4 regions of the Polaromonas sp. P2_G11 genome follow, and region 2 is predicted to be linked to each of the others. Evidence: predicted binding sites of a transcription regulator. Region 2 holds the regulator's gene; each other region holds the start of a gene.
The links. The regulator sigma-54, encoded in region 2, starts transcription at its own class of promoters, with help from an activator protein. The targets are predictions, from matches to a motif close to TGGCANGNAANCTGCTTT.
Positions count from the first base shown of each region.

Region 1 (7,703 bases), on a different contig from region 2:
CCGTCGACAAACCAATGGCCCCAGCGTCTAGTGCGGCCGTGAGTTCTGCCGCCATGGCAGCAGCCTCTTCAGGCGTTGCGGCCCTTTCAAGGTCTGCCACGTGCTTGACCCGCAGCGTGGAATGGCCAACAAGGCAAGCCACGTTAACGGCCAGGCTGGACTGGGCCAGTGCATCCAGGTAGGCCGCAAAACTTCGGTAGACCCAGCCGTCGGTTCCCAGAATGTCCAGCGGCGCTGGCGGGTTGGCGGTTTCCAGCGGGGCCAGGCTGACGCCGCAATTGCCCGCTATGACTGTCGTGACGCCCTGCGACAGCTTGGGGTGCGGGCCCGCCGTGGGCATCAGCAGCAAGCGGTCGTCATGGGTGTGTGTATCAATAAAGCCCGGCGCCACGATGCGCCCAAGCGCACTGACGCGCTCTGTTGCCGGTGCAGATGCCAGGTCGCCGATGGCAGCAATCTTGCCCTGGAATACACCCACGTCGGCACGCAGGCGGGGCGCGCCAGTTCCATCAATCACCTCGCCGCCTTCAACGATGACATCGAACATGCGCGCTCAATCCAGGTGGACGCCGGCGCGCTTGACGACATCCGCCCACATCCGCGTCTCCCGCATGGCGCGGTCAAACAGGCGGTCGGGTGGGCCCATGGTGGTTTCGAAGGAAATGGCGGCATAGCGTTCATTGACGGTGGCATTCCCCAGCACCTTGTTGATTTCGCTGTTGAGCCGCATCACGATGTCCCGCGGTGTACCGGCCGGCGCCACGATGCCGCCCCAGGCCGTCGTTTCATAGCCTTTAACGGACTCCCCGATGGTGGGCACGTCGGGCAACTGCACGCTGCGTGCCCGGCCTGAGACGCCCAGCGCCTTGACGCGGCCGCTCTTGATGTGCGGCGCGATGGACGACAGGTTGTCGAACATCAGGTCGACCTGGCCGCCCATCAGGTCCTGAATCGCCTGCGGGCTGCCGCGGTAAGGCACGTGGGTCATGAAAGTGCCGGTCATGCTTTTGAACAGCTCGCCCCCCAGGTGCCCGGTGGTGCCGTTGCCGGGAGACGCCATGCTGAGCTTGCCGGGCCTGGATTTGGCCAGCGCAATCAAATCGGCCACGTTATTCACGCCAAGGTCGTTGCGCACGACAAGCGCGTTTTGCACATAGCCGATCAACGCCACGGGTACCAGTTGCTTGTCGGGGTCGTACGGGAGTTTGGAGAAAAGGGCTTTGTTGATCGCCAGCGTGACCACGTTGCCGTAGCCCAGGGTGTAGCCGTCCGGTGCGGCCCGCACGATCTCCTGCATGCCGATGTTGCCGCTTGCGCCGGGCTTGTTGTCAATCACAAAAGGCTGCCCCAGCGTCTTCATCAACTCGCCGGTAAGGATGCGGCAAATGTTGTCCGGCGAGCCACCGGCAGAAGACGGCACGATCAACCGGATGGGCCGGTCGGGCCAGGCGGCGCGCGCCAGCAGGGGCGACGCTGCCATCGCCGCGGCACCCAGCTTGAGAAGCGCTCGCCGGCTTGCTTGAAATTCAGTCATGAAGGCCACCTTTAGGGTTGATCAATGAGAAAACTGAATGATGCTTGGACAAATCTTTGGCTACAAACGACAATTTGTCCGTCTTCCATGTCTTTTTCTCATGCACCATGATGCTACGCGCGCCTTCCACGATGTCCCTGCTGTGCCTTGAAGCCAGCGCGCGGCTGCGGTCTTTTACCGCAGCTGCGCAAGAGCTTCACCTGACACAAGGTGCAGTCAGCCGTCAGATCATGGCGCTTGAAAGCCGCCTTGACCTCAAGCTGTTTGTGCGGCGCCGGGATGCGGTGGTCCTGACGGAGGCCGGCCGCTATTACCTGGAAGAAGTCAGCGCCATTCTCCAGCGCCTTGAGCGCGCCACGGCCAATGTGATGGCACTCAAAGGGCGCGGGGGTTCGCTGACGCTGTCGGTCGGCGCATCGCTGGGCAGCTACTGGCTGATTCCGCGCCTGCCGGACTTCACCCGCGCGTACAGCGAAATCACTCTTAACTTCGCCACCCGCGTGGGCTCGGTTGATTTCAAGAGCATGCCGGTAGATGCCTCGCTCGAATTTGGCGACGGGAAACGGCCGGGCCTGCACAACGACTTTGTTTTGCCCCTGGCCATGGCTCCGTATGCCGCACCGGCATGGATAGCCAAAAACGGAAAGTCGCTGACGTCCCGAACGCCTTTATCCGCCCTGGTACACCACACAACGGTATTGGACGCCTGGCAAAAGTGGTTCGACTACGCAGGCATGGAAATCGGCACCGGGCAAGAGGGGCCACGCTATGAGTTGATGTCGATGGCCCTGAATGCCGCGGTGGTGGGCCTGGGCGCAGTGCTGCTGCCTGATTTCATGGCCAAGGATGCGGTCGCCACCGGCCGCTTGCGCCAGCTTTCGAAGAAACAATGGGTGTCTACGCGCGGCTACTACCTGGTATATCCAGAAGAGTCGGCCGGGCTTGAAGCCCTCAAGGTATTTCGCACCTGGCTGCTGGCGGAAGCGACAGCTGGGCAGGTCTGAGACAAGGGCAAGTTGCAGGCCTATCCGCCGGCAGACTTGAGCGCCACCAGCACCACAACGACCACAGCCAGAACCAGCGAAACACCCCGCCAAAACGCCACCGGGTTGCGCTCAAGCAAGGCCGGACGGGTCTTGTCCAGGAATGACTGGTTGGGGTGACGCAGGTCGTACAAGAACTCCGACAGCTCACCATAGCGCTTGGCGGGATCGGGGTGAACGGCCTTGCGCAGCACGCCGTCTATCCATGCGGGTATGTCACGGTCTTCGTACAGAACGGAGTCATAGCGCAGCTTGCTTTGTGCGGCCCGGGTCCGGCACTTGGCCACTTCGGCGCCGTAGGGCAGCTTGCCTGTCAGCATCTGGTAGGTGATGACGCCGAGCGAGAAAAGGTCTGAACGCGTGGTGCCGCCCTCGCCCACAAAATACTCCGGCGCCGAATACTGGGCCGTGCCCAGAATGTCGTTGTGCCCGCCGGGCGCATCTGCTTCCATGAGGCTGGCTACGCGGGTTGAGCCAAAGTCAATGATTTTGGCCGTGCCGGTCTTGTCGATCATGACGTTCTCGGGTCGCAGGTCCTGGTGCAGCATCTCCAGCCGGTGAAACGCGCGCAGGCCTTTGGCGATTTGCTCCACCAGCCCGCGCACGGCTTCCAGGCCGGGCCGGGGGTTGTCGATCATCCACTGACTCAGTGTTTGCCCGTCGATGTATTCGGTGGCCACGTACACGTAATGACGCTTTCGGGTCGGCACATAAGGCTTCAACACATGCGCGCTGTTGATGCGCCTGGCGATCCACTCCTCCGTCAAAAACCTTTCAAGGTAGGCCGGGTCACCGCCCAGATCTATCGACGGTGTTTTAAGGATGACGAGCGCGCCCGTGTCGTTGTCGGTGGCCAGGTAGATGTGGCTGCGGCTGCTGCCGTGCACTTCGCGGACGATGGTGTAGCCGTCAAACTGCGTCCTGGCCTCCAGGATGGGCGGAAGCGGTAGGCCTGACAGCTGCTGGAGCAGCTCGCCGGCCTGCCCGTTGGGCAGCTCATCGACGCGGACAATTTGTGCCGTGAGGTTGTCGCCACTGCCTCGCTCCAGGGCTTTTTCGACGATGGACTTGGCTGCCATATCCAGCCCGCCAGGCTCGTCGGCACAGATGTGGATGAGGCCGGCCATGTCGTATTCGCTGACGTGTTCATACACGCCGTCGGTGGCCAGAAGAAAGATGTCGCCCTGCTCCACCTGCTGGGTCTGGTAGTCGATCTCAAGCTGCGGCTTGAAGCCCAGCGCGCGGCCCAGATAGCTTTGGCCCTGGGAAATCCACACACGGTGGTCGTTGGTCAGTTGTTCCAGCGCCTTGCCGCGCAGGCGGTAAATGCGTGAATCACCGACATGAAAAATATGCGCAGTGGTCGACTTGATGACCATGGCACTCAGGGTGCACACATAGCCTTTGTCCTTGTCGTAGCGGTACTGGCTTTTCTGTGTCTGCGCATGCAGCCAGGAGTTGGTGGCGCTCAGGATCCGCTCGGCCGATGTCTTGACCGACCAGGCTTCCGAGGTGCAGTAATAGTCCTCAAGGAAACCGGTGACGGCGTACTGGCTGGCCACGTCGCTGACGGCACTGCTGCTGATGCCGTCGGCCAATGCAATGGCAATGCCCTTGGCGCTCAGTTGCGGCTCTTTGGGTACATAGATGCCGTGGAAATCCTGGTTGGTTTCCTTGCGGCCCTTGTCCGAATACTGACCTGCCGATATCTTCAGTTCACTGGACATGTGGGGTACCGGCAAAGCCCCCGCGCATCTTTGTATCTTGCATGCGCGGGAGCTTTTGTTTTGAAAGCAGGTTATTTAAAGGAACGTGACGGTCCGGTTTTAATGTGCGTGGCATACAGCGTCAAGCCGGTGAAGGCCAGGCCGCCCACCAGGTTGCCCAGCACCGTCGGAATTTCGTTCCAGATCAGGTAGTCCATGATGGTGAAATGCGCGCCCAGCAGCAGGCCGGACGGGAACAGGAACATGTTCACGATGGAATGCTCGAACACCATGTAGAAGAACAGCATGATGGGCATCCACATCGCGATCACCTTGCCGCTCACCTGGGTGGAGATCATCGCCCCCACCACGCCGGCCGACACCATCCAGTTGCACAGCATGCCGCGCACGAACAATGTGAGCATGCCGTTGGCGCCGTACTTCTGGTAGCCCAGCGTGCGGTTCTCGCCCACAACGCCGATGGCCTTGCCCACGGCGTTGGGCTCGGTCGAAAAGCCGTTGGTGACGTAGATTGCCATCATCACGGCCACCGTGAAGGCACCCAGGAAGTTGCCGGTGAACACCAGGCCCCAATTGCGCAGAACGCCCTTGACCGTGACGCCCGGGCGTTTGTCGATCAGCGCCAGCGGGCACAGCACGAACACGCCGGTGAGCAAGTCGAAGCCGAACAGGTAGAGCATGACAAAACCGACCGGAAACAGCACGGCGCCCAGCAGCGGCTGGCCGGTTTGCACGTTGATGGTGACGGCGAACCAGGCCGCCAGCGCCAGGATGGCGCCGGCCATATAGGCCCGGATCACGGTGTCGCGGGTAGACATGAAGATTTTGGATTCACCCGCATCCACCATCTTGGTCACAAATTCCGAAGGCACTAAATAAGCCATACGATCCCTCTAAATCCTGTTTTGCCAAAAAAAAATCCACTTCGAGATCTTCAAAAAGATTGAAGACCGAAGTGGACGCCGTTATCCATTCAGATCGATTGGGCACCGCGAAGCTCGCTTTACCCTGCGCAGGCCTTCGTCAGCCTGACCTCAGGGATGCAAGCACATACCGTGCCGCTAGCAAAACACCGCGGATCCGGCCTTGCTGGCCCCCGGAGGCACTGCGGAGGCGATTGCGTCGCCCCAAATTTGTGCATTTCAACGCCATTGACAAATATTTTGGTGCCAACCGTTACATCGTCTGGCCACCCAGGCGCTGGCTTGGACGATGCGCACCCGGCAGCACTACAGCTTTTCGACGGGCAGATGATTCATGAAGCTGACATGTCCTGCCAAAAGAATAGGCGCTCCAACGCCACTACTTTTTCTGGAGAAACCCATGGATCGCCGACAATTTGTTAATTCGACTGCTGCCGTGTTGGGAGGCTCGGCCATGGTGCTTCCCCGCCTCGCCAAGGCGCAGTCAGCCCCTGCCCTCATCACGCGCGAAGCCATGCGGCCCCAAATGGCCCACGGGGTTCAAAGTGGCGACCCAAAAGCGGACGGCGCGGTGATATGGACCCGCAGCGACCGGCCTTCACGCCTTTGGCTCGAGTGGGCAACGACCGCCAGTTTTACCAATGCCACGCGCGTGCGGGGCCCTTACCTGATGGACGACACCGACTTCACCGGGCGCGTGGACCTGACGGGCCTGCCGGCGGGCCAGGAAATTTTCTACCGGGTGGTGCTGCAAGACCTGCATAACGAACGTGTGCTGTCTGAAGCCGTGGCCGGCCACCTGCGTCTGCCTGCCGGCGCAGGGGCCAAGGCTGTACGCGACGTGCGCTTCACATGGAGTGGCGATACGGCCGGGCAAGGCTGGGGCATCAACGAGGCATGGGGCGGCATGAAAATCTACGAGCAGATGCGAAAGGTCAACCCTGACTTCTTCCTGCATTGTGGCGACACGATTTACGCCGATGGTCCCATCACGGCGCAGGTCAAGCTTGCTGATGGTTCCCTCTGGAACAACGTGGTCACCGAAGAGGTCAGCAAGGTCGCGGAAACACTCAACGAGTACCGCGGCCGCTATCGCTACAACCTGATGGACACCAATGTGCGCCGCATGGCAGCTGAAGTGCCGCAAATCTGGCAATGGGATGACCACGAGGTGGCCAATAACTGGTCTGACTCCAAAGACTTCGGTGCCGACAAGCGTTACACCGAAAAGAATGTGCCCTTGCTGGTGGCGCGCGCCACCCGGGCCTTTCATGAATTTGCGCCCATACGCCGTACCGCCGACGTGGAGAGTGAGCGTGTGTACCGCCATTTGCCCCAAGGCCCCCTGCTGGACATGTTTGTGGTCGACATGCGCAGCTATCGCGGTCCCAACAGCCATAACCTGCAAACCAGCGAAACCGAAGAAAGCGCCTTTATGGGCCGCCCTCAAGTTGCCTGGCTGCTGGACGGCCTGAAGCGCTCAAAATCGGTCTGGAAAGTGATCGCCGCCGACATGCCCATCAGCCTGCATGTGGACGATGGCAAAGACAGCGACGGCCGCAGCCGCTGGGAAGCCATCGCCAACGGTGACGATGGCGTCCCCCTGGGTCGCGAAATCGAAATTGCGCGCCTGCTGCGCGAGATCAAGCGTGCCGGCATCAAGAATGTGGTGTGGCTGACGGCCGATGTTCACTACACCGCCGCGCATTATTTCGACCCGGCCAAGGCCAGGTTCAATGATTTTTCGCCATTCTGGGAGTTTGTGTCGGGTCCGCTCAACGCCGGTGGATTTGGGCCCAACAAAACCGACGCCACCTTCGGCATGCAGGTGATGTACCAGAAAGCCCCCACCGAAGTGAACGCGCCACCCACCAACGGCATGCAGTTCTTTGGCCAGGTCGACATCGACGCGAAAACCAGGGCCATGACAGTCACCTTGAAAGACCTGGCCGGCGCGTCGCTTTACACCAAGACACTGGCGCCGCAACGCGCCTGACCGGCTGAAACACGAGGCCGCGTCAAAGCCGCGGTAGCGCAGTCAGCTTCGCTGCGTCGGCAGTGCTCTGGTGCACTGGCCGGCAGCAACTGAATGCGTCACTTGCCTTCCATTAACTTCACCAGCGCCCACAACACCCGGTTCGCCGGCGTGGCCACACCCAGCGCTTCACCGCGCCTGACGACCAGCCCGTTGAGGTAGTCGATCTCGGTGGGTTTGCCGCGCGCCAGGTCTTGTGCGGTGGATGACAACTGGTTGGGCATGCTGCCGGCCAGCTTGTCCACGGCCAGGTGCATGTCGCCCTGCACCTGCACGCCTTCGGCCTCTGCCACGGCCAGGCATTCGGCCACCACGTCGCGCATGACGTCTTTCACGCCCTCGCCCTGCACGGTTTTGCCGTACGGCAGCTGCGCGATGGCCGAGACGGCGTTGTAAGCGCAGTTGAGGATGAGTTTGGCCCACAACGCGCCGCGCACATTG
Region 1 covers NZ_JBFUFE010000002.1:685,905-693,607, reverse strand. Annotated here, with positions in the region: gene AC1DWQ_RS09860 (N-acyl-D-amino-acid deacylase family protein) at 1-547, opposite strand, end outside; gene AC1DWQ_RS09855 (Bug family tripartite tricarboxylate transporter substrate binding protein) at 554-1,534, opposite strand; gene AC1DWQ_RS09850 (LysR substrate-binding domain-containing protein) at 1,642-2,538, shown strand; gene AC1DWQ_RS09845 (bifunctional protein-serine/threonine kinase/phosphatase) at 2,559-4,304, opposite strand; gene AC1DWQ_RS09840 (formate/nitrite transporter family protein) at 4,376-5,188, opposite strand; gene AC1DWQ_RS09835 (alkaline phosphatase D family protein) at 5,628-7,223, shown strand; gene AC1DWQ_RS09830 (ketopantoate reductase family protein) at 7,322-7,703, opposite strand, start outside.
Region 1: AC1DWQ_RS09840 (formate/nitrite transporter family protein) is a predicted target of sigma-54. The motif match lies at 5,348-5,365, and genes of this name have one in related genera.

Region 2 (7,703 bases):
GGCGGCTGCGCCGGGCTTGCCGCGTGCGGAGCCCGCCACCATGTCAAAGCGGAACAGGCGGCATTCGATGGGACCGTTCCACATCGGCACGCGCCGCGATTCTTTCAGGCGCATCTTGCCGGGCAGTTTGAGGTCGGGTGTGAGCACGTGAGCGGTCCAGCCGGCGTAATTTTTCTTCCAGTGCGCGGCCAGTTGTGGAAAAAACTCCGTCGCTTCTTCGCCCCAGGCGTTTTGTGCCTGCTCGCGGCCGGGGTTCGCCGAGCGGTCGCGCGATGTCTCGAAGGCGGGTTCTTCACGTGTGTCACCCCGATCACCGCTGTCCCGGTTCAGCGGCTGGCCAAATTCGTCGATGGGCTGGTTGCGGTGGTCCTGCTGCACGCGTCCTTCGGCCTGTCCTTGCTGGCGGCGCTGGTCGCGCCCCTGCACGCCGGTGATGCCGGCCACACCTGCCACATCAATACGCTCGCCGTAAGGCGGATTCACCAGCATCACGCCCGAAGGCGCGGGCGGCATGCGCTGCAGGGCGTCGCCGCCGCGGAATTCCACCGCATTGGCCACACCGGCACGCTCGGCATTGCGTTCGGCAAAGTCGACCATGCGGAAAGACACGTCGCTGCCGAACACCGGCGCTGTAGGTTCGGTGATGGCGGCTTCGGCCTGGTCGAGCAGGCCGTCCCAGACATGGCCCTGGAAGGGCAGGTATTTCTGAAAGGCAAAACGGCGGTTGATGCCGGGCGCAATGTTGCAGGCGATTTGCGCGGCTTCAATCGCGATGGTGCCCGAGCCGCAGCAGGGGTCATAGAGCGGCACGCCTTCTTTACAGAGCTGATCCCATCCGCTGGCGGCAATCATGGCGGCGGCCAGGGTTTCCTTCAGCGGGGCATCACCCTTGTCTTCGCGCCAGCCGCGCTTGAAGAGCGGCTCGCCCGAGGTGTCGATGTAGACCGTGACGGTGTCCGTCGTCAGGTGCACGTAGACGCGCACGTCGGGCCAGCGCGTGTCGACGCTGGGCCGCACGTCGTCGAACTTGGCGCGAAAGCGGTCGGCGATCGCGTCCTTGATCTTCAGCGCCGCGAAGTTCAGGCTTTGCAGCGGGCTGTGCTGGGCCGTGATCTCGACCTTGAAGGTCTGCTTGGGCGTGAACCAGATTTCCCAGGCCACGTTGGCAGCTGCGTTGTAGAGGTCTTGTTCGCTGCGGTACTGGTTGTGCTGCAGCTCGATCAGCACGCGCTGCGCCAGCCGGCTGTGCAGGTTGAGCTGCAACGCGTCGCGCCACGAAGCCTGCAGCTGCACGCCGGCGCGCCAGGCTTTGCCGTCGATCCCGGTGACACGCTTGACCTCGGTGGCCAGCAGGGTTTCGACGCCTGCGGCGCACGGTAAAAAGAGTTGGAGTTGATTCATGACTGACTTTGAGGGGCGGGGCAGCGCGGCCTGATTGGGCGGCTAGAGTGATTTGCGCAGGTTGGCGGGCGCGATGCGGAGCGCCTCGCGGTACTTGGCCACGGTGCGGCGGGCGCATTCAATGCCCTGCTCCTTGAGCATTTCGGAAATCTGGTTGTCGCTGAGCGGCTTCTTGAGGCTTTCTGACGAGACAAATTGTTTGATGAGCGCGCGCACCGCTGTGCTGGAAGCATTGCCGCCGGTTTCGGTGCCGAGTGCGGAACCGAAGAAATACTTGAGCTCGAAAGTACCGAAAGGGGTGCCCATGTACTTGGCCGTGGTCACGCGGGAGATGGTGGACTCATGCAGGCCCAGTTCATCGGCGATTTCGCGCAGCACCAGCGGCCGCATGGCGAGTTCGCCGTGCGTGAAGAAGTTTTTCTGCCGTTCCACAATCGCGCTGCTTACGCGCAGGATGGTGTCAAAGCGCTGCTGGATGTTCTTGATGAACCAGCGGGCCTCCTGCAGGCGCTGCTGCAGCGCCTGGCCGCCCTGGCCTTTGTGCTGCTTGAGGGCATTGGCATAAATGTCGTGCACGCGAAGGCGCGGCATGACGTCGCCATTGAGCGAAACCTTGAAGCCCCGGCCCGATTTGATGACGATGACGTCGGGCACGATCAGGTTGCGCTCCACGTTCACAAAGCGGCGCCCGGGCTTGGGGTCGAGCCGGCCAATCACCGTGATGGCGCCCTTGATGGCGGCTTCGGTGAACCCACACAGGTGCGACAGGCGCTTGACATCGCGCTTGGCCAGCAGCTCCATGGGTTGCTTGCACATGGCAATGGCTGCGCGGGTTTCTTCGCAGTCCTTGCAGTCCAGCAGTTGCAGGCTCAGGCATTCCGCCAGGTTGCGCGCACCGACACCGGCAGGCTCCATGTGGTGCAGCAGCTTGAGCGCCATCGCAAAACGCTGCTCCAGCTCTTCCGCCTGCGCCATGTCATCTCTTGCAAGACCGGCCGCGAGCGACGCCAGGCTGTCTTCAAGGTAGCCGTCGTCGTTGAGCGATTCAATGAGGAAGTGCAGCGCGGCGCGATCTTCCTCCGACAGGCGCAAGCTCAGCGATTGCCGGTGCAGGTGGTCCTGCAGCGACTCATGGCTGCCCGTGAGGTCGGAGGCCTCGGCTTCGCTCTCTTCATTGTTGTTCTTGCGCGCCGGTGCGTCGCTTCCCCACTCGCTGTCGTCGGGCGTGGTTTCTACCGTGCCATCGCCTTCCCAGCTTTCCTCGAGCTTGGGCTCCGCACTGACTTCTGCGTCATTCGGGGCTGTAGCGCCAGTCTCGTCTGCGCCGCCAGCTATCGAATCCGTAGCAGATTCAAACTCGCGGCTGTCCTGGCTTACCGGCGTGTTGATGTGCTCCAGCCCAAACTCTTCGCGCACCGCCGTCTCTTCCGACACTTCCAGAAACGGGTTTTCGTCGAGCATCTGCTCGACCTCCTGGCTCAACTCAAGCGTCGACAGCTGCAACAGCCGGATCGACTGCTGCAGCTGGGGCGTCAGCGCAAGATGCTGCGAGACGCGGAGTGACAGGCCTTGTTTCACTGGATTTTCAAATGTGCGGAAAGATAAAACGACATGTCTTCGGCCAGCAGGGGCCGCGGAACTGGCTTCGCCAGGCCGCAGGCGCCGTCCCCAGAGGGGGAGAGGGAGCTACACGAAGTGAGCGACAACAGGGGGGAACCATCTTCACATCTTGAAGTGTTCGCCGAGATAGACTCTTCGTACATCGGCGTTGTTCACGATCTCGGACGGTGTGCCTTGCGCCAGCACATGGCCGTCGCTGATGATGTAGGCGTGGTCGCAAATGCCCAGTGTTTCACGCACGTTGTGGTCGGTGATCAGCACGCCGATGCCGCGCGATTTGAGGAAACCGATGATGCGCTGGATTTCGATCACGGCAATGGGGTCGATACCGGCAAAGGGCTCATCCAGCAGGATGAAGCGCGGCTGGGTTGCCAGCGCCCGCGCGATTTCGACCCGGCGGCGCTCGCCGCCCGAGAGCGCCGGTGCCGGTGAGTTGCGCAAATGATCTACCCGCAAATCCTGCAGCAGCGCGTCGAGCCGCGACTCGATGTCTGCGCGCCCCAGCGGCTTTCCGGTTTTGTCGAGCTGCAGCTCCAGCACGGCACGCACGTTTTCTTCGACCGTGAGCTTGCGGAAAATCGACGCTTCCTGCGGCAGGTAGCTCAGGCCCAGGCGGGCACGCAGGTGAATCGGCATGTGCTCGACCGACTCGCCGTCGATGGAAATTTCGCCTGCATCGGCGCGCACCAGGCCCACGATCATGTAGAACGAGGTCGTTTTGCCCGCGCCGTTGGGGCCCAGCAGGCCCACGACTTCGCCTTTTTGCACGGACAGCGAAACGTCCTGCACCACCTTGCGGCTGCCGTACGATTTTTGCAGACCTTGCGCAACAAGGCGGCTGGGGGTCAGGGCAGGAGCGGCCGGGGCCGCTGAAGTGTCAGTCACCACATCCATCTGTGCAGGTCTTTCTAGTTCTTTTCATTGCCCAGCGTCGTGCTGGGGCGCAGAACCGGGGCTGGGCCTGCGGGCGGCGCCGCGACGGGGGCCGAGGCTGTCGCGCGGGGTGACAGCATGGCGCGAACCCGTCCTGTGGGGTTGCTGGCCGTACGATTTTGCGCGCCCCCATCCACGGTGAAGACGTCGGTGTTGTTGTCGTAAACAATCAGGCTGCCGGTGGTTTCGTCCACCAGGGTGGCGCCGTTGTAGCGGCGCACCACCGCCCGCTTGATGAACTTCACCAGGTCTGCACGGCTGTCATATTCAATGCGTTCGCCTTCGCCTTCGATGTATTCGTCTACGCCGTCACGCTTTTTCCGGTAAAACGCCAGCTTGCCGGGCGCCGCGATGGACACCGCCTGCTGGTAGCCTTCGGGATCCTGCATGACGTCAACGCGCTCGCCGCGCACGATGGTCGTGCCCTTGGTGATCACCACATTGCCGGTAAAAACACTGGTTTGCTTCAGGTCGTCATAACGCAGGGCATCTGCCTCCGCATTCATGGGCTTGTCCCGGTCGGCTTTTTCGGCGCTGGCCGGGAAAGCCACCCCCAGCACCAGGATGACCGGCAGGATGAACGAAAAAATGGGGTGTTTCATAAGGCACGAATCTTGCTGCTTGGTGTTGGGCCATTGTAGCCATGCCAGCTCCGGGAATGGCTTGCACGGGGAATATTAGGGGCATAAAAAAACCCGCCGGAAATCGGGCGGGTTTTGTGAGCCAGTGTTTGGCGCGGCGCACGGCCGCAGGCGCTTTCTTTATTTGGCCTTGCGGGATTGCGCGATCAGGTGATCTGTGACCTGCAGCGCGCGGGTCATGGTTTGGGTCTGGTCCGACGAGGTGTAATAACGCCCCGCGATACCCAGCGACGGCACGCCGGCCACTTTGTAGCTATCCTGCAGCTGTGTGGCCTTGCGCGCCTTGGAGGCGACCGAAAAGGAGTTGTAGAACTCAACGAATTTGGCCTTGTTGAGGCCCTGCTTTTCAGCCCATGCAGCTATCAGTTCGGGCGTGTTGAGCGGTTGTTTTTCCACGTGGATCGTAGCAAACACCTTCTTGTGAAGTTCCTCAATTTTGCCCATGGCCTCAAGCACGTAATACAGGCGCTGCTGAGGTTCGAAATCGGGGCGGAAGGACACTGGAACACGCCGCACGGACACGTCCTTGGGGATCTGCTTCATCCAGGCTTCGAATTGCGGCTCGAAGGCGTTGCAATGGGGGCAGTTGTACCAGAAGAATTCCACCACCTCGACCCGGCCGGCGGCGGTCTCGGTCGGCGCCGGCTTGTCCAGCGTCAGGTAATCCTCGCCGTCCTTGAAGGCCTTGGCCTGGGCTTGCGCCAGGGTGGGCAGGGCGGCGACGCCGCCGAGGGCGGCTGCTGCCGAGGCGGCTGAAAACGAAAACTCACGGCGTTGCATCAGATTTTTCTCCTGGAATGACGGAAATAGCCCGGAAACCGCCCCTCTGGCGGATGCCTCGTGGCGCGGGGTATAGGGGTTTGTACACCAGCCTCGTGAAAAGTTCAGCCTATCGTTGGACGAGGGCTTCAGCGCTGGACCCGGACCAGCGCGGTTTCAATGGAATTGTTGTCCAGGCGCTCCTTGGCCTTGTCGGCATCTTCCTTCTTGTCGAAAGGGCCAAGGCGCACGCGGTACACGGTGCGGCCCGCCTGCTCGCGTTCCGACACTTTGGCCTGCATGCCCAGCAGCAACAGCTTGGCGCGTTGCTGTTCCGCATCTTCCGGCGTGCGAAAGGCACCGGCCTGAATGAAATAGCTGAAGGGATCCGCTCCCGGACCGGACGACAGGCCTTCGACCTTTGCCTTTGCCAGATCGCCCAGCGGATCGGCAGGTGCCGGCTTGGCCACCTTGGTCGGCGCCGAAGCGGCGGCCCTGGGGGCGGGCCCGGCGGAGGGGTCGGGTACCGGAACACCAGGCACTTCAACCGCTGCCGGAGGCGGCGGCTTGGGCTGGTTCTTGCCGGCCAGCGGGGCGTTCGGGTTCCAGTCCTTGTTTTTCTTGGCTTCAACAGCGTCGCTGTCGGGGTTGCGTGCCTGGCTCTTGTTCATGAAAGGAACCGGCACCTTGGTGATGTAAACCGCCACCGCCAGCGCCGCGCCCAGGCCGATCAGCGCGCCAATGATCAACCCCAGCAGGGTTCCGCCTCGTTGTGTATTCATACCTTGCCCACGTTCATTGCCTTGTCCTGAAATTCGCATGGTTTTCGCTACTGGTTACATCTTGCGCGGGGCGCTCACGCCCAGCACTGCGAGGCCATTGTGCAACACCTGCGCAGTCGCGGCGACCAGCGCCAGGCGTGCCTGCTTGACGGCCTCGTCGTCTACCAGGATGCGCTCGGCATCGTAATAGCTGTGATAGCTCGCCGCCAGCTCGCGCAGGTAAAAAGCTACATCGTGCGGTGCCAGGCCGGCGGCCGCATTGGCAAGCATGTCAGGGTACTTGGCGAGCAGCAGCATGAGTGCCTGGGCCTGCGGGCTGTCGAGTGCCGACAGGTCCACGGATTTCAGCTTCGCTTCGTCGCCGCCCTGGCCGGCCCAGATGGTGAGGATGGAGCAGATGCGCGCGTGCGCCATCTGCACGTAATACACCGGATTGTCATTGCTCTGTGCCAGCGCCAGGTCAATATCGAACAGGAACTCCGTGTCCGGCTTGCGACTGAGCAAAAAGAAGCGCACGGCGTCGGCGCTGGTCCATTCGATCAGGTCGCGCAGGGTGACGTAGCTTCCGGCGCGCTTGGAAATCTTGACCTCTTCGCCGTTGCGCACCACGCGCACCATGGTGTGCAGGACGTAATCGGGGTAGCCCTGGGGAATGCCTTCGCCGGCGGCCTGCAGCCCGGCGCGCACGCGGGCAATGGTGCCGTGGTGGTCCATGCCCTGGATGTTGATGGCCTTGCCGAAGCCGCGCTCCCACTTGGCCAGGTGGTAGGCCACGTCGGGGACGAAGTAGGTGTAGCTGCCGTCGCTCTTTTTCATCACGCGGTCTTTGTCGTCGCCGTAGTCGGTCGACTTCAGCCACAGCGCGCCGTCCTGCTCGTAGGTCTTACCGGCGTCTTTCAGTCTGGCCACGGCGCTATCGACACGGCCCGAGCTGTACAGGCTGGACTCAAGGTAGTAGTTGTCGAACCTGACCGAGAAAGCCTTGAGATCCAGGTCCTGCTCGTGGCGCAGGTAGGCCACGGCGAACTGGCGGATCGAATCGATGTCGTCGACATCGCCCGAGGCGGTGTATTCGCGGTCGTCCGACTTGACGGTCTTTTTGGCCAGAAAGTCGGCCGCGATGTCGGCGATGTAATCGCCGTTGTAGGCCGACTCGGGCCAGCCGGCGTCACCGGGCTTGATGCCTTTGGCGCGCGCCTGCGTGCTGGTGGCCAGGGTCTGGATCTGCACGCCTGCGTCGTTGTAATAGAACTCGCGCCAGACTTTCGCGCCCTGAGTGGCGAACAGGTTGCAGATCGCATCGCCCAGCGCGGCCTGCCGCCCATGGCCCACATGCAGAGGGCCGGTCGGGTTGGCCGAGACGAACTCCACGATCATCTTGCGCGCCGGGTCGGCGGGCTGTACGCCGAACTGCGCGCCGGCGGCCAGCACTTCGCGCACGGTCTCCTGCTTGGCGGCGGGCTTCAGGCGGATGTTGATAAAGCCCGGCCCGGCGATCTCGATCGCGTCCACCCAGCGCTCGAAGGCCGGAGCCTTCAGCAAAATGGCACGCAGGTCTTCCGCCAGC
Region 2 covers NZ_JBFUFE010000004.1:572,147-579,849, forward strand. Annotated here, with positions in the region: gene AC1DWQ_RS16780 (THUMP domain-containing class I SAM-dependent RNA methyltransferase) at 1-1,401, opposite strand, end outside; gene AC1DWQ_RS16785 (RNA polymerase factor sigma-54) at 1,444-2,979, opposite strand; gene lptB (LPS export ABC transporter ATP-binding protein) at 3,124-3,915, opposite strand; gene lptA (lipopolysaccharide transport periplasmic protein LptA) at 3,930-4,556, opposite strand; gene AC1DWQ_RS16800 (thiol:disulfide interchange protein DsbA/DsbL) at 4,716-5,375, opposite strand; gene AC1DWQ_RS16805 (SPOR domain-containing protein) at 5,504-6,136, opposite strand; gene argS (arginine--tRNA ligase) at 6,191-7,703, opposite strand, start outside.

Region 3 (7,703 bases), on a different contig from region 2:
AACACATTGCCCGCGCGTATCACCTGCAGCAGGCCGGGCACACCCAGTGTGGAGTCCGAGCGCAGTTCCAGCGGATCGAGGAATTGGTCGTCCAGGCGCTTGAGCAGTCCGTGCACCCGCTCCAGGCCGCGCAGGGTTTTCAGGTAAAGCTTGTCATCGCGCACCAGCAGGTCGCTGCCCTCGACCAGTGTCAGGCCCAGGAAGCGCGCCAGGTAGGCGTGCTCGAAATAGGTTTCGTTGTAAGGCCCCGGCGTCAGCAGCACCACGCGGCTTTCCTCGTTGCTGTCCGTCGGGCTCATGGCCTTGAGGCCATCCACCAGCGCCTTGTACGACGCGGCCAGCCGCTCGACCTTCATTTCGCGGAAGGCTTCGGGAAACAGCAGTGAAATCGTCAGGCGGTTTTCCAGCAGGTAGCCCAGGCCCGAAGGAGCCTGCGTGCGCTGCGACACCACCGACCAGCGGCCGTCGGGGCCGTGCGCGATGTCGAAGGCGGCAATGTGCAGATAGGTGCCGCCGGCCGGCTGCACGCCCTGCATGCCGCGCAGGTAACCCGGGTGGGCATGCACCAGCGCGCTGGGCAGCAGGCCTTTGGAGAGCAGCTCCTGCGGGCCGTAGATGTCGGCCATCACGCGGTCCAGCAGGCGGGCGCGCTGCTGGATGCCGGCCTCGATCTGCGCCCAGTCGGCGGGCGAGACCATCATGGGGAACAGGTCCAGCGACCAGGGCCGCTGCGGGCCGTTGGCGTCGGCGTAGACGTTGTAGGTCACGCCGTTGTCGCGGATCTGGCGGCGCAGGTTGGCGGTGCGGTGGTTCAGGTCGTAAAAGCCGTCGCTGCCGAGGAAGTTGAAAAAGCGTGTCCAGTCGGGCGACAGGGTGTCGTCCGTCCCGGCCGCCGGGGCTTCGGGCCGGGCCGGGGCTGTTTCAGGGGGGCTGCCCGCGGCCCGCAGCGCGGGCTGTGCCGGCGCGGCCGCTTCAGCGGGCGCGGGGCCTTCGGACACACGGCCCCGCAACTCATCGAAATGCCCCGCCGCCGCATGAGGCGCCAGCGCGGCAGCCAGTGCGCAGGGGGATTCAAGCGACTGGGCGGCAAAAAGTGACTGGGTGTTATTTTCCACGTGGGTGCAAGTATGCCTGTGGCCCATCCCCTGCAAGGCTCAAGGCGGGTTCAATGCGCGGCCAAAATGGCTATTTATGCCGCTTGCGCATGCAAATGTTGCAGCCATAAGACAGCCGGGGAGGCGCTTCGCCCGAGGGCCCTCAAGCTCCCGGGCGGCTGTCGCCAGCACGGATTCAACGCAAATCGAGCGTGAACGGGAACTCCCGGCTCGGCTGCGCCGGCGCGACGCGCATCTTGCCGGGTGTATGGCCCATGCGGAAAAAGCGTGTGAGGCGGCGGCTTTCAGCCTCGTACGAATTGACCGGCAGCGTGTCGTAGCTGCGCCCGCCCGGGTGCGCCACATGGTACTGGCAGCCGCCCAGCGAGCGTTCCATCCAGGTGTCGACGATGTCAAACGTGAGCGGTGCATGCACGCCGATCGACGGGTGCAGGGCCGATGGCGGGTTCCAGGCCTTGTAGCGCACACCGGCCACATATTCGCCGACGCGGCCGGTGCTTTGCAGCGGCAATGCACGGCCGTTGACGGTGACGACATAGCGGTTGTCGTTCAGGCCCGTCACATGCACTTCGACGCGCTCGAGCGATGAATCCACGTAACGCACCGTGCCACCGGCCGAGCCTTCCTCGCCCATCACATGCCAGGGCTCCAGCGCGCTGCGCAGCGTCAGCTCAATGCTGTTGGCCTTGACCTGTCCGATCAACGGGAAGCGGAACTCGAAGTGAGGTTCGAACCAGGCCATGTCGAAGCCGTAGCCGGCTTCGCGCAACTCGGTTAGCACGTCTTCAAAATCCATGCGGATAAAGCCCGGCAGCAGGAAGCGGTCGTGCAGTTCGGTGCCCCAGCGCGTGACACGGCCGTGGTAGGGCTTGTTCCAGAAGCGCGATACCAGCGCGCGCAGCAGCAATTGCTGGGCAATGCTCATGCGCGCATGCGGCGGCATTTCAAACGCGCGCAGCTCCAGCAGGCCCAGGCGCCCGGTGGCGGAGTCGGGCGAATACATCTTGTCGATGCAGAACTCGCTACGGTGCGTGTTGCCGGTGACGTCGACCAGGATGTTGCGCAGTGTGCGGTCAACCAGCCAGGGCGGCATGTCGGCACCGTATTTTTTGCGGTTGTTCTCGATCTCGCGCAGGGCGATTTCCAGTTCGTACAGCTGGTCGTTGCGGGCCTCGTCCACACGCGGCGCCTGGCTGGTCGGGCCGATGAACATGCCCGAGAACAGATAGCTCAGCGACGGGTGGTTGTGCCAGTAGGCGATCAGGCTGCCCAGCACCTCGGGCTTGCGCAGGAAGGGGCTGTCGGCCGGCGTGGCGCCACCCAGCACAAAGTGGTTGCCGCCGCCGGTGCCGGTGTGGCGGCCGTCGGTCATGAATTTCTCGGCCGACAGGCGCGTTTCATGCGCAATCTTGTAGAGGAACTCGGTGTGTTCCACCAGCTCGCCCCAGTTGTAGGCCGGGTGGATGTTGACTTCAATGACGCCCGGGTCAGGCGTGACCTGCAGCATCTTCAGGCGCGGGTCGCGCGGTGGCGGGTAGCCTTCGAGCACGATGCTCACGCCCAGCGATTGCGACGTTGCTTCCACCGCGGCCAACAGGTCGAGGTAGTCTTCGAGCCTTTCCATGGGCGGCATGAAGACGTAGATCGCACCCACTTCGCCGCGGCCGGATTTGTTGGCCTTGCTGTCCGGGTCGGCCTTCGGTTTGTCTTTCGGGCCATTGGCGCGGGATGGGTCTCGTACTTCCACGCAGAGCGCGGTGCGCGTGAGCCAGGCGGCCGATTCAAAGGGCTTGGGCGCGCGATCGTCGGCAGGCGTTGTTGCCTCAGCGGCCGGCTTGCCATTCAACCCGTCCGTACCGTTCGTTCCGTTGTTTCCCAGCGGACGGAACTGCAGAATGCGGCTGGCTTGCGACAGCGCGGTGTTGCCCGTCATATAGCGCGCCATGTACTGCGCGAGCGAACTGGCGCTGCCGCCCGCGGATGCGGCCGCCGGTGTGGCGCCGCGGGCTGCGCTGAAGCTGCCGTTGTAGCGCGCCGCCAGTGCGGAAGCCGCCGGCAGGTCCTGTCGTGGGGCAAACGGATCGGACTCGATCATGTAAGGGTAGTCGGTCTTGGACACCCAGGGCACCGAATCCAGCGGCAGGCGATAGCCCATGGGCGAGTCGCCCGGCATCAGGTACATGCGTTCTTCGCGGAAGAACCAGGGACCGGTGGTCCATTTGGGCCCACTCAGCGCGGGCGAGGCGCCTGCGTTTCGTTGCTTGAGTTGCTCCTTGGTTTGCAGCGGCAGCACATAGCCCACCACCGAATCCAGGCCCTGCATGAAGACGCGGCGCAGGCGTTCGCGTTCCATGGCGTCGTCCAGCTTCGAATCAAACGGGTCGACGTTGACCGGCAGCCGGCGTTCGCGCCAGAGGTAGTACCAGGTATCTTCATAGCCTGGCGTGATGTAGGTGGTGGCCAGGCCCAGCTTGCCCGCCAGTGTCTGCACAAAACGCTGCGCGTCGGCGCTGGTGTAGTTGCAGGGCTGGCGTTCGTCGGCAAACAGGTCCGGGTTTTGCCAGATCGGCTGGCCGTCCTTGCGCCAGAAGATGCTCAGCGCCCAGCGCGGCAGTTGCTCGCCGGGGTACCACTTGCCCTGGCCGAAATGCAGGAAACCGCCTTCGCCATATTCGGCGCGCAATTTCTGCACGAGCTCGGTCGCGTAGCCGCGCTTGGTCGGGCCCAGCGCGTCGATGTTCCATTCGGCCGCGTCGCGGTCGGTGGTGGCCACAAAGGTCGGCTCGCCGCCCATGGTCAGGCGCACGTCGCCGGCCGCCAGGTCTTGATCGACCTTTTCGCCGAGCGCCAGCACCGCTTGCCATTGCTCCTCGGTGTAGGGCTTGGTCACGCGTGGTGACTCGTAAATGCGCTGCACCGCCATGTGGTGCTCGAACTCGACTTCGGATTTGTCGACGCCGCCTTCGACCGGCGCTGCGCTCGACGGCTCGGGCGTGCACGCCAGCGGAATGTGGCCTTCGCCGGCCATCAGTCCCGAGGTCGGGTCCAGGCCGACCCAGCCGGCACCGGGCAAAAACACCTCGCACCAGGCGTGCAGGTCGGTGAAATCAGCTTCCGCACCGCTGGGGCCGTCGATGGATTTGACGTCAGCTTTCAGCTGGATCAAATAGCCCGAGACAAAGCGCGCGGCCAGGCCCATGTGCCGCAGCAGCTGCACCAGCAGCCAGCCGGTGTCGCGGCAGGAGCCGCAGGCCAGGCGCAGGGTTTCTTCAGGCGTCTGCACGCCGGGCTCCATGCGGATGGAGTATTTGATGTCCGACTGCAGGCCCTGGTTCAGGCCCACCAGGAAGTCTATGGTGCGTTTGGGCGTGCGGTCGATTTTTTCGAGGTAGCGCTTGAGCAGCGGTGTGGCCGGCTGGGTGGCCAGGTAGGGCGCCAGTTCGCGGGCCTGCAGCGCGTTGTAGGTAAACGGGAATTCCTCGGCAGCGGGTTCCAGGAAGAAGTCAAACGGGTTGAACACCGCCATTTCCACCACCAGGTCCACCGTGACCTTGAACTCGCGCGTCGGCTCGGGAAACACCAGCCGGGCCTGGTAATTGGCAAACGGGTCCTGCTGCCAGTTGATGAAGTGGCCGGCGGGCTCAACCCTGAGGGAATACGACAGTACCTGTGTGCGGCTGTGCGGCGCAGGCCGCAGGCGGACGACCTGGGGGCCGAGTTTGACCAGGCGGTCGTATTTGTAATGCGTGATGTGGCTCAGGGCGACGTGGATGGACAAGGCAACCTCGCTTTTAAAGGACCGGGCGTGCAATCACGCCCTCAGGAAAATACGTTCAACAGACCGCCACATCTTGCGGTCTCAGGAACACCGTGTAAACAGCTTACCCGGATTTGGTGGCATTTCTGAAAGCAAGAGCTGCGCCACGTGGTCTCTTGAGTGTGAACCGGCTGTTTGGCGCTGTTTGTTGTTTACCTGCCGCGCTTTCCCGTTAAGCTCAAAGCGGTCAGTGCATAAAAACAGTTCAAAGGGGAGGCGGGGTTTGAATCGACCTGTATCGGCCGGAGCACGGCTGTATGCGGCAAGCCCGGGGCCGGTGTTTGCCGGTTTTATTGCGGGTGTTGCCTTGCAGTTGCAGCAGTCCGCCTTGTGGCCGCAACCGGTATATGCCGCCATGGCACTGCTGGCCTGCACCCTGGCTGGCCTGTACCTGCGCTTTGGCAGGCTGCGCCTTCCTTCGTGGGGCAGGGTGGTTTCGGCCTTTGCCCTCGCTGCCTTGCTCGGTGTGGGCCTCACGGGCTGGCGTGCCGGCGTTTTCCTGACTGCGGCGCTCGATCCGGCGCTGGAGGGCCGCGATATCGAGGTCACGGGTCAGGTGCTGGCGATGCCGCAACCCGGAGAAGACGGCGTGCGCTTTCGCCTGGCCGTGGAATCTGCCCGCCTCAATGGTGGCAAAGTCACCTTGCCGCCGCACGTCATGCTGGGCTGGTATTCGGGCTTTGCCGGGCGCGAGCCCGCCGTGCCGGCCCAAGACGCCGACCCATTCGAGATAGCGCTGGCCCTGCAGCGTCAGCCGCAAGTCCTGCGCGCCGGCGAACGCTGGCAGATGACGGTGCGGCTCAAGGCGCCGCACGGCAACAGCAATCCTTTTGGTTTTGACTACGAACTCTGGCTGTGGGAGCAGGGCATCCAGGCCACCGGCTATGTACGTGCCGGCCCGCGCGACACACCGCCGGCGAAACTTTCCAGCAGCTGGCAACACCCCATAGAGCAGGCCCGGCAAGTCGTGCGTGAAGCGATCTTTCAGCGCATCGAAAACCGGCAACTGGCCGGTGTCATTGCCGCGCTGGTGGTCGGCGACCAGGCCGCCATCGAACGCGCCGACTGGGATGTGTTTCGTGCCACGGGCGTAGCTCACTTGATGAGTATTTCAGGCCTTCATATAACGATGTTTGCCTGGGCTGCCTCACTGCTGATCGGCGCGCTGTGGCGGCGATCAGCGCGTTTCACGCCGCGGCTGTGTCTCGCATTGCCGGCGGCCGCTGCGGGTGCCTTGGGCGGCTTGCTGCTGGCCACCCTGTATGCGCTGTTTTCCGGCTGGGGCGTGCCCGCGCAGCGAACCATCTGGATGCTGGCCACGGTAATCCTGCTTCGGCAAGGCGGCAGGCAGTGGCCCTGGCTACAGACCTGGTTGCTGGCCATGGCCGTGGTGGTGGCGCTGGACCCATGGGCGTTGATGCAGGCGGGGTTCTGGTTGTCTTTTGTTGCGGTGGGCGTCTTGTTTGCTACAGATTCAGGAGCTGCTCGCGCTCATGGGGAAAGGGCTGCAGCCCAATTCGACTCAAAAAACCTGCCTGAAAACGGGCACTGGTGGCAACGCCGACCCAGGTGGCTGGACGGCGTTGTCCGCGCCATGCGGGAGCAATGGGTCGTCACGCTGGCGCTCACGCCCCTGTCGCTGCTGCTGTTCAACCAGGTCTCGCTGGTCGGCCTGCTGGCCAATGCCGTGGCCATTCCGGTGGTGACGCTGCTCATCACGCCGCTGGCTTTGCTGGGTGTGGCGTGGGCGCCGGTGTGGTCGCTGGCGGCATGGTCGGTCGGCGGGCTGGCGATATTTTTGCAATGGCTGGCGAGCTGGCCGCTGGCCTCGGTCAGCGTGGCGGCGGCGCCGCTGTGGTGTGCTGTCGCCGGCGTGGCGGGCGGCGGCCTGCTGGCTACACGTCTGCCGTTTCATTTTCGAGCGCTGGGCCTTCCCCTGTTGCTGCCGGTGCTGTTGTGGCAACCGGCCCGCGTGGCGCAGGGGCAGTTCGAGCTACTGGCCGCGGACATCGGGCAGGGCAATTCCGTGCTGGTGCGCACGGCAAGCCACACGCTGCTGTATGACGCCGGCCCGCGCTTTTCGCGCGAAAGCGATGCCGGGCACCGGGTGCTGGTGCCGCTGCTGCGCGCGCTGGGCGAACGGCTGGACATGCTCATGATCAGCCACCGCGATATCGACCACATCGGCGGGGCCCAGGCCGTCCTGGCCATGCAGCCTGAAGCCAGCCTGGTGAGTTCGATTGAAGACGCGCATCCGCTGCAAACGCTGCGCAAAGCCAGCCGCTGCGTGGCCGGCCAGCGCTGGGAATGGGACGGTGTGGCATTTGAGGTGCTGCACCCCGTGGCCGCCGACTACGACGCTGCCAGCAAGTCAAACGCCATGAGCTGCGTGTTGCGCATATCCAGCAGCGCCCCTGGCGGCAGCCGCGCAGCCCTGCTGGTCGGCGACATCGAATCGCCGCAGGAACTCCGGCTGGCGACCAGCGTTCCGGCCAGCCTCCAGGCCGACTTTCTGCTGGTACCGCACCATGGCAGCAAAACATCGTCCAGCGCGGTGTTTCTTGATGCCGTCAGGCCGCAGTGGGCGGTGGTGCAGTCGGGTTACCGAAACCGTTTTGGCCACCCGGTGGAGTCCGTGGTGGCGCGTTATGAGGAGCGCGGCGTACGCCTGGTGAAGTCGCCGCAGTGCGGGGCTGCTACCTGGCAAAGCCTTCGCCCCGGCGAGATTTTGTGCCAGCGGGAGCAGGGCAAACGCTACTGGCATCATGAGC
Region 3 covers NZ_JBFUFE010000005.1:446,795-454,497, reverse strand. Annotated here, with positions in the region: gene AC1DWQ_RS19545 (circularly permuted type 2 ATP-grasp protein) at 1-1,115, opposite strand, end outside; gene AC1DWQ_RS19540 (transglutaminase family protein) at 1,291-4,893, opposite strand; gene AC1DWQ_RS19535 (DNA internalization-related competence protein ComEC/Rec2) at 5,156-7,703, shown strand, end outside.
Region 3: AC1DWQ_RS19540 (transglutaminase family protein) is a predicted target of sigma-54. The motif match lies at 5,022-5,039, and genes of this name have one in related genera.

Region 4 (7,703 bases), 540 kb from region 2:
TGCCTTTAGGAACCCTCGACAGATCCCCGCCGCCCTTTTTCAAACAGGGGCCTTCGGCGCTGTCCAAGCTGGTGTTTTTCAGCGCGCTGTCGCTGTTCCTGATGGTGGCCGATACGCGTTTTCGCATTACCCAACCGGTGCGCGCCGCGCTGGCTACGGCCTTGTATCCGGTGCAATGGCTGGCGTTGCAACCGGTGCGCGCGGTCAAAAGCAGCGGTGAATATTTCACCACCCTGAACCAGGCCAAAACCAGCAGCGAAGAAGCCGGCCGCAAGCTCGCGCTGCAATCGTTGCGTGCCGGCCAGGTCGAGCAGCTCACGCAGGAGAACAACCGCCTGCGCAAGCTCATGGGCCTGCGCGAGCAGCTCGGCACGCCGGTGATGGCGGCCGAAGTGCTGTACGACGCTGCGGACCCTTACACCCGAAAGGTGATCATCGACAAAGGCATGGCGCAGGGCGTTGACCTGGGCTCGCCGGTGCTGGACGAGTCCGGCGTGCTGGGCCAGGTCACCCGCGTGCATCCGCTGGTCAGCGAAGTGACCTTGCTGGTCGACCGCGACCTGGCCATTCCGGTGCTCAATGTGCGCACAGGCGCGCGCAGCGTGGCCTATGGCGACCCGACCGTTTCGGGCAGCGGCCTGGAACTGCGCTTCATGGGCAGCAACTCGGACGTGCAGCAAGGCGACCTGCTGACCACCAGCGGCGTCGACGGCGTCTACCCGGCCGGCCTGCCGGTGGCCAAAATCAGCCGCATCGAGCGGCGCGCGGAATCGGCGTTCGCAAAAATTTTCTGTACACCGCAGGCGCTCGTGACGGGTGCGCGGCACGTCATCGTGGTCAAGCCCGGCACCGGCCAGATCCCGCCGCGGCCCGACGACACCCCCGAGCCCGCGCCCAAGAAGAAGGGGGCTTCGAAATGATCATGCAGGGAGTGACAACATGATCATGCGATCAGGCCAGCAGCTGCTGCTGCCCGCCAACCCCGTCTTCATCTGGTGCAGCCTGATCGCGGCGCTGCTGCTGGACATGCTGCCCTTGGGCCGCGTGCCGTGGATGCCCGACTTCCTGGCCCTGGTGCTGGTGTTCTGGAACGTGCACCAGCCGCTGCGTGTCGGCATCGGCGTGGCTTTCATGTTCGGCCTGGGCATGGACGTGCACCAGTCTTCGCTGCTCGGTCAGCATGCGCTGTCGTATACGGCGCTGAGCTTTTTTGCCACCATGATCCATCGCCGCCTGCTCTGGTTCACGGTGCCGTCGCAGGCCTTGCAGGTGCTGCCGCTGTTTGCGGTGGCGCATGGTGTGGAGCTGGTGATCCGCATGATCGGCGGCGGTATTTTCCCGGGCTGGATCATGCTGCTGGCGCCGCTGATAGAGGCCGTTCTGTGGCCGGTGGTGAGCGTGCTGCTGCTGGTGCCGCAGCGCCGTGCACCCGATCCTGACCAGAATCGACCACTCTAGATATGGCCCCCACGGTCACTCACTTGGTGTGTTCCCTGCCCCCCGAGGGGGCCGCCCGCCTGCGGCCTGGCGAAGCCGGTTCCACGGCTCATGCTGGCCTTTTTCGGCTCGCTTCGCATCGCCTCTTTCTTTTCAGAGGTAAGCGGACGGGGTTGTGGGCACTTTCCGGCGGCTGTAGAGTCACACGGCCATGACTGAACTGCGCAACGTTGAAGCCGATTTGTCGCGCTTTCGCGCGCGGGTGCTGGTGGCCAGTTTTGCGGTGCTGTGTGCTTTTTCTCTGCTGGCGGCGCGGCTGGTGTATTTGCAGGTGTACCGCCATGCCGACCTGAACGAGCAGGCGGAAAGCAACCGGACGGCCATCGTGCCCATCGTGCCCAACCGGGGGTTGATCCTGGACCGCAATGGCGTTGTGCTGGCCACCAACTATTCGGCCTACACGCTGGAGATCACGCCTTCCAAGGTTGACAACCTGGAAGAAACCATTGCCGCACTGGAAAAGGTGGTCGACATCCAGGTGCGCGACAAGCGGCGTTTCAAGCGTTTGCGCGAAGAATCCAAAAGTTTTGAATCGCTGCCCATACGCACGCGCCTGACCGACGAGGAAGTCGCCCGGTTCGCGGCGCAGCGTTTCCGGTTCCCGGGTGTGGACATCAAGGCCAGGCTGTTTCGCAGCTACCCGTATGGCGAGCTGGGAAGCCACGTGGTGGGCTACATCGGCCGCATCAACCAGGCAGAAAAAGAAGTCATCGAAGGCAGCGAAGACGAAGGCAACTACCGCGGCACCGACTACATCGGCAAGCTCGGCGTCGAGCAGAGTTTTGAGCAGCAGCTGCACGGCACCACCGGTGTCGAACAGGTCGAGACCTCGGCGGGCGGCCGCGCCATGCGCAAACTCGCCAGCAACCCGGCCACGCCCGGCAACACCGTCATGCTGTCGCTGGACATCCGCCTGCAGAAGCTGGTGGAAGACATGTTCGGCGACCGGCGCGGCGCGCTGGTGGCGATGGACCCGAAGACCGGCGACGTGCTGGCGTTTGTCAGCAAGCCGACGTTCGACCCCAACCTGTTCGTGGACGGCATTGACACGGAGAGCTGGCAATACCTGCGCGACTCGCTGGACAAGCCCCTGCTCAACCGCGCGCTGCGCGGCACCTACCCGCCGGGCTCCACCTACAAGCCCTTCATGGCCATGGCGGCACTGGAAACCGGAAAGCGCTCCGCCAGTTTCATCGTCAACGACAACGCCTCCTGGAGTTTCGGCGGCCACGTCTTCCGCAGCCACGGCGACATCGCACTCGGGGCTGTGGACATGTACCGCGCCATCGTGAAGTCCAGCAACGTGTACTTTTATTCACTGGCCAACGAACTCGGCGTGGACGCCATGCACGACTTCATGCAGCCGCTGGGCTTTGGGCAAATCACCGGCATCGATATCAGCGGTGAAGTCACGGGCGTGCTGCCCAGCCAGGACTGGAAACGCAAGGCCTATAAAAGGCCGGAGCACCAGAAGTGGTACCCGGGTGAAACCATTTCGCTGGGTATCGGGCAGGGCTACAACACTTTCACCATGCTGCAGCTGGCGCAGGCCACGGCCGTGCTGGCCAACAACGGTGTCAAGCACAGGCCGCGGCTGGTGATCGGCACGCAGGACCCGGTGACGCGCGTGATGCACCCGCTACCGGCCGATGCGCCGGAAAACCTGGGCTACAAGGCTGAAAACATCGCGATCGTGCGCAAGGCCCTGGTCGGCGTTACCCAGGAAGGCACCTCGGCCCGCGTGTTTGCCGGCGCGGGTTACCTGAGCGGCGGCAAAACCGGCACGGCGCAGGCGGTCACCATCGGCCAGAAAGACAAGTACAACAGCAGCAAGATGGAAGAGTACCAGCGTGACCACGCTGTTTACATGGCGTTTGCGCCGGCCGAAGACCCCAGGATCGCGCTGGCGGTGATCGTGGAAAACGCCGGCTGGGGCGCCGGGGTGGCGGCGCCGATTGCACGGCGTGTTTTTGACTATGTGCTGCTGGGCCAATACCCGAGCGAGGAAGACATGGTGGCGGTGCAGAAGGGGCTGGCGGCAGCGCCCATCGGCAAGCCGCGTCAGGCCGCCGACGTGGCCGGCCAGCTGTCGGCCGGCGCAGCAGGCGCTTCCCCCGGCCCCACGAACGCCGCGGCTGCCGCTGCCGCCAAGGCCAGGACGGCGGCGATTGCGGAGGCGCTCAGCAAGCTGCCGCCGCCCATGGCGGCGGCGGGCATCAACCCCGATTGAGCCGGCCGTCGCTATCGATTTGAGAGCTGCTTGCGCATGCCTTTATTGGGCTGGACGCCAATTTGGTCATTAAACAGTGATGGCCGGATTTCAAGCAAAATCCGCCGAAAACCCATACAGGACGTGCGCAAGAAGCTACTAAATCAATAGCAAACTGGCAGCACGCCGTCAGCGCGCAAATGCGTCAAAAGCGGTTTTCAGGATCAGCGCGCTGACCACGGCGATAAACACCCCGCGCACAAAACCAGCCCCATGTTTCAAGGCCAGGCGGGTGCCCAGCAGGCTGCCTGCTACGTTGGCCACGGCCATCGTGAGGGCGAAATGCCACCAGACATGGCCTTTATAGGCAAAGAGCGCCAGCGCCGCCAGGTTGGTGGCGGTGTTGAGCAGCTTGGCCGAAGCCGACGCGTTCAAAAAGTCATAACCCAGCCAGCGCACAAATAAAAATACAAAAAAGCTGCCGGTGCCCGGGCCGAAGAAGCCGTCGTAAAACCCCAAAACCAGCCCGATGCAGCAGGCCGCCGCGGTCTCGGCACGGCCGGTAAAGCGGGGCGTGTGGTGGCGGCCCAGCTCCTTCCTGGCCAGGGTGTAAAGCAGTACCGCCAGCAGCACAAAGGGCAGGGCCTTGCGCAAAAATCCCGGCGAGATGACGGTAACCAGCCAGGCGCCCGCCAGCGAGCCGGTAAACCCGGCGGTGGCCGCCGGCAGCAGTGCCGTCCAGCGAAGCTCCACGCGGCGGGCATATTGGGCCGTGGCAACCGCGGTGCCCCAGACCGAGGCCCCCTTGTTCACCCCAAACAGGGTGGCAGGATGCGTGGTGGGGAAAACCGCAAAAAGGGCCGGCACCAGGATCAGCCCGCCGCCCCCGACGATAGAGTCCACAAAACCGGCGAGCAGGGAGGCCAACGAGACGATGAATAATTCCATGGCCCGGATTGTCCCATCGCATTGAACAGACTCATTGCTATCAAATAGATAGCTGTTGGCGCAAGACAGTCAATGGTTGCAAAGGTTTTTGAGGGTTTTACCCATCACGGCGGAGGCATAAAAAAAGCGCTGGGGTTGCCAGCGCTTTTTGCAAATCTGCATCTCTTGTGGAATGCCGCTTTGCTTGTGTACTTCTTAATGACTCTCTCGTGTCTCCTCGGCTCCTCGCGTTGCGAGCAGCAAGGCTCGTCAGCAAGTCATCCAATATAGCGGGCGCACTGTCCCAGTGCATTGGGGGTTTCCCGGCCCCGGGCTTTGGGCGGCCGCTGGTTCTGTGGATGTTTTTGGGGCACCACGCCAATCGTTTGCGCACTTTTGCAGTACATATTTTCCGTCGCAGTCCCATCACACGAGCTACTGCGGTATTGGCACGACTTATGCCTGTTGTTACCAATTGTTGGTTGATTGAACAGGCGGGCACCGTATGCATATGAACAGATTTCTGGCCTTGAGTATGTCTTTATGCTTGGGCCTGGCATGCCAGCAAGCCCTGGCACAGACCACGGCTCCCCCGGCAGTGGCGCCGCCAGCAGCCACTGCCAGTGCTCCGGAAGTCGCACCGTCCCCCGCACCGGCCACGGTTCCTGCGCCTCCTGTCGCCCCGGTGGCTGCCGCCTCAGCGCCCCTTCCTGTGCCTCCTGCGGCTGCCCCGGCACCGCTGACGCAGCCAGGACTGGTCGGTGTGGAGACCCTCAATGGTGCCGACACCGCATGGATGATGACCTCCACCGCACTGGTATTGCTCATGACCCTGCCCGGCATCGCCCTTTTCTACGGCGGCATGGTGCGCAGGAAAAGCGTGCTCAATGTCATGGCCTGCGTCGTCGCTATCTGTGCCGTTGTCAGCCTGCTCTGGTTTGCGGTGGGGTACTCCATCGCCTTCACGCCCGGCAAAGGTGCGCTTGGGCACTATCTGGGTGGTCCCGAGCGGCTCTGGTTCACCGGGCTGGACTACGTGAAGGATGCGCAGAAGGTGGCCGTGAGCCATATCGCGCCCAACATTCCCGAGTCGGTCTACGCCATGTTCCAGCTGACCTTCGCCATCATCACGGCCGCGCTGGTGGTCGGATCGTTTGTGGAACGCATGCGGTTTTCCGCGATGCTGGTGTTCATGTCGCTGTGGACCGTCGTCGTTTACGCACCCATTGCCCACTGGGTCTGGGAGCCCAATGGCTGGCTGGCGCGCATGGGCGCGCTGGACTTTGCCGGCGGCTCGGTCGTGCACATCAATGCCGGCATTGCCGGGCTGGTCTGTGCCTACGCGCTCGGGCCACGCCACGGCTACGGCCGTGAACCGTTTACGCCTTTCAACCTGGGCCTGACCATGGCCGGTGCCGGCATGCTGTGGGTCGGCTGGTTTGGCTTTAACGCCGGCTCCGCCGTGGCCTCCGACGGCCGGGCCGGCCTGGCGATGGCCGTCACGCACATCGCGGCGGCCGCGGGCGCTCTCTCGTGGATGGCGGCCGAATGGATTGTTCGCGGGCGTCCTTCCCTGCTGGGACTGTGCTCGGGCCTGGTCGCCGGGCTGGTCGCCATCACGCCGGCGGCGGGCTTTGTCTCGCCGCGCGCGGCCCTGGTGTTTGGCCTGGTGGCCGGCGTGGCCTGCTACTGGGGCGCTACGGGCCTCAAGCGCCTGCTCAACGCCGACGATTCACTGGACGTGTTCGGCGTGCACGGCGTGGGCGGCATTGTGGGTTCGCTGCTGACCGGCATTTTTGCCAGCAAGGCCATCTCCGGTGTCGAGGGCAGTCTGATGACCCAGGCGATCGGCGCAGGCGCCGTCATGCTCTACAGCCTGTTCATGACGGCGCTGGCCTTGTGGGTCACCTCGCTGATCGTCAGCCTGCGCGTCAGCGAAGCCGCCGAGAGCGACGGCCTGGACATCACCCAGCACGCCGAGCGGTTGGGCACGTAACTGACAAACAACGGACTCCACTTTCAAGGATTGCGCACCATGCCCTCCAGTGAAAAAATTGCCGTTGCGGCCCACCTGCATGTGCTGTTGCGCCGCAAAACCGGCCGCGTGACCGACACCGAGTGGATGGCCGGTAACCAGGAATACGCCGCCGAAATAGCGCGTTTTGCGCGGGAAAAAGCCGCCGAGGATGGCCACGTGGACCTGGCGGTGTGGGCCGACCGGCTTGAAGAAATCATGGCCACCCCCGAGCCCAAGGCACGCGTGCCGCTGGTGCAGTTGGTGTCCGAGGTGGTGAAGGAGCGCAGCCAGCCGGTGCTTGCCCCGGCGCCTGTGCCCGACCGCCAGAGCGCCCGGTCTATCGATACCGAGGAAGAGGTCTATCCTGAATCAGGTTTTATCGAGTCGACATTCGGTGCCATTTTCGGCGAGGGCGAGTCGCCGCGAGAGCGCCGCCAGCGCGACCCGAACGCGCCGCGCTATGTGAAGGGCCTGCGATAACTTGTAGCCCCCTGTCTCGGCTCACTGCGTGTAGCCGGAACCCCCCTCAGGGTGGCAACACCTGCAGCCCGGCAAAGCCGGTTCTGCGGTGTTATTGCCCCGAACGCGCCGCGCTTCGTGAAGAGCTTGCGCTGAACGCTGCGGGGGTTTTCCCGCTTAATTACTTTGCCGGCGCGGCATGCGGCGCTGCGGCTTCCCGAACGCGGTTCAGGCTGTGCGCCAGCATGTTGCGGGTGCGAATGCGGATGTTGGCGCTGGCATCTTCAGCAAACGCGGCCACATAAGGGTGGCCTGCGTTGTCCGCCAGGATGCTGCGCCGCACCTGATCCAGGCCGGCATCGCAGGCCGCCAGTGCGGCATCGGCGAGCACAAACACGGACTGCTCCGGGTTGTCTTTCAGCGACTGCAAGGCGCTCTGGGCACAGCGCTGGTAGTCGTTGATGGCCGTGGCCACCGGGGCGCGGGCAATCGACAGCGGGTCCTGGCTGGCGCGCGGCGCCGGGCTACAGGCAGACAGGGCAGTCAGCAGCATGGCGATCAGGAAGGTGGGCAGACTCTTCATGATTTCGGTCG
Region 4 covers NZ_JBFUFE010000004.1:35,859-43,561, reverse strand. Annotated here, with positions in the region: gene mreC (rod shape-determining protein MreC) at 1-920, shown strand, start outside; gene mreD (rod shape-determining protein MreD) at 940-1,458, shown strand; gene mrdA (penicillin-binding protein 2) at 1,649-3,727, shown strand; gene AC1DWQ_RS14380 (sulfite exporter TauE/SafE family protein) at 3,896-4,654, opposite strand; gene AC1DWQ_RS14375 (ammonium transporter) at 5,169-6,629, shown strand; gene AC1DWQ_RS14370 (hypothetical protein) at 6,669-7,130, shown strand; gene AC1DWQ_RS14365 (hypothetical protein) at 7,291-7,703, opposite strand, start outside.
Region 4: AC1DWQ_RS14375 (ammonium transporter) is a predicted target of sigma-54. The motif match lies at 5,081-5,098, and genes of this name have one in related genera.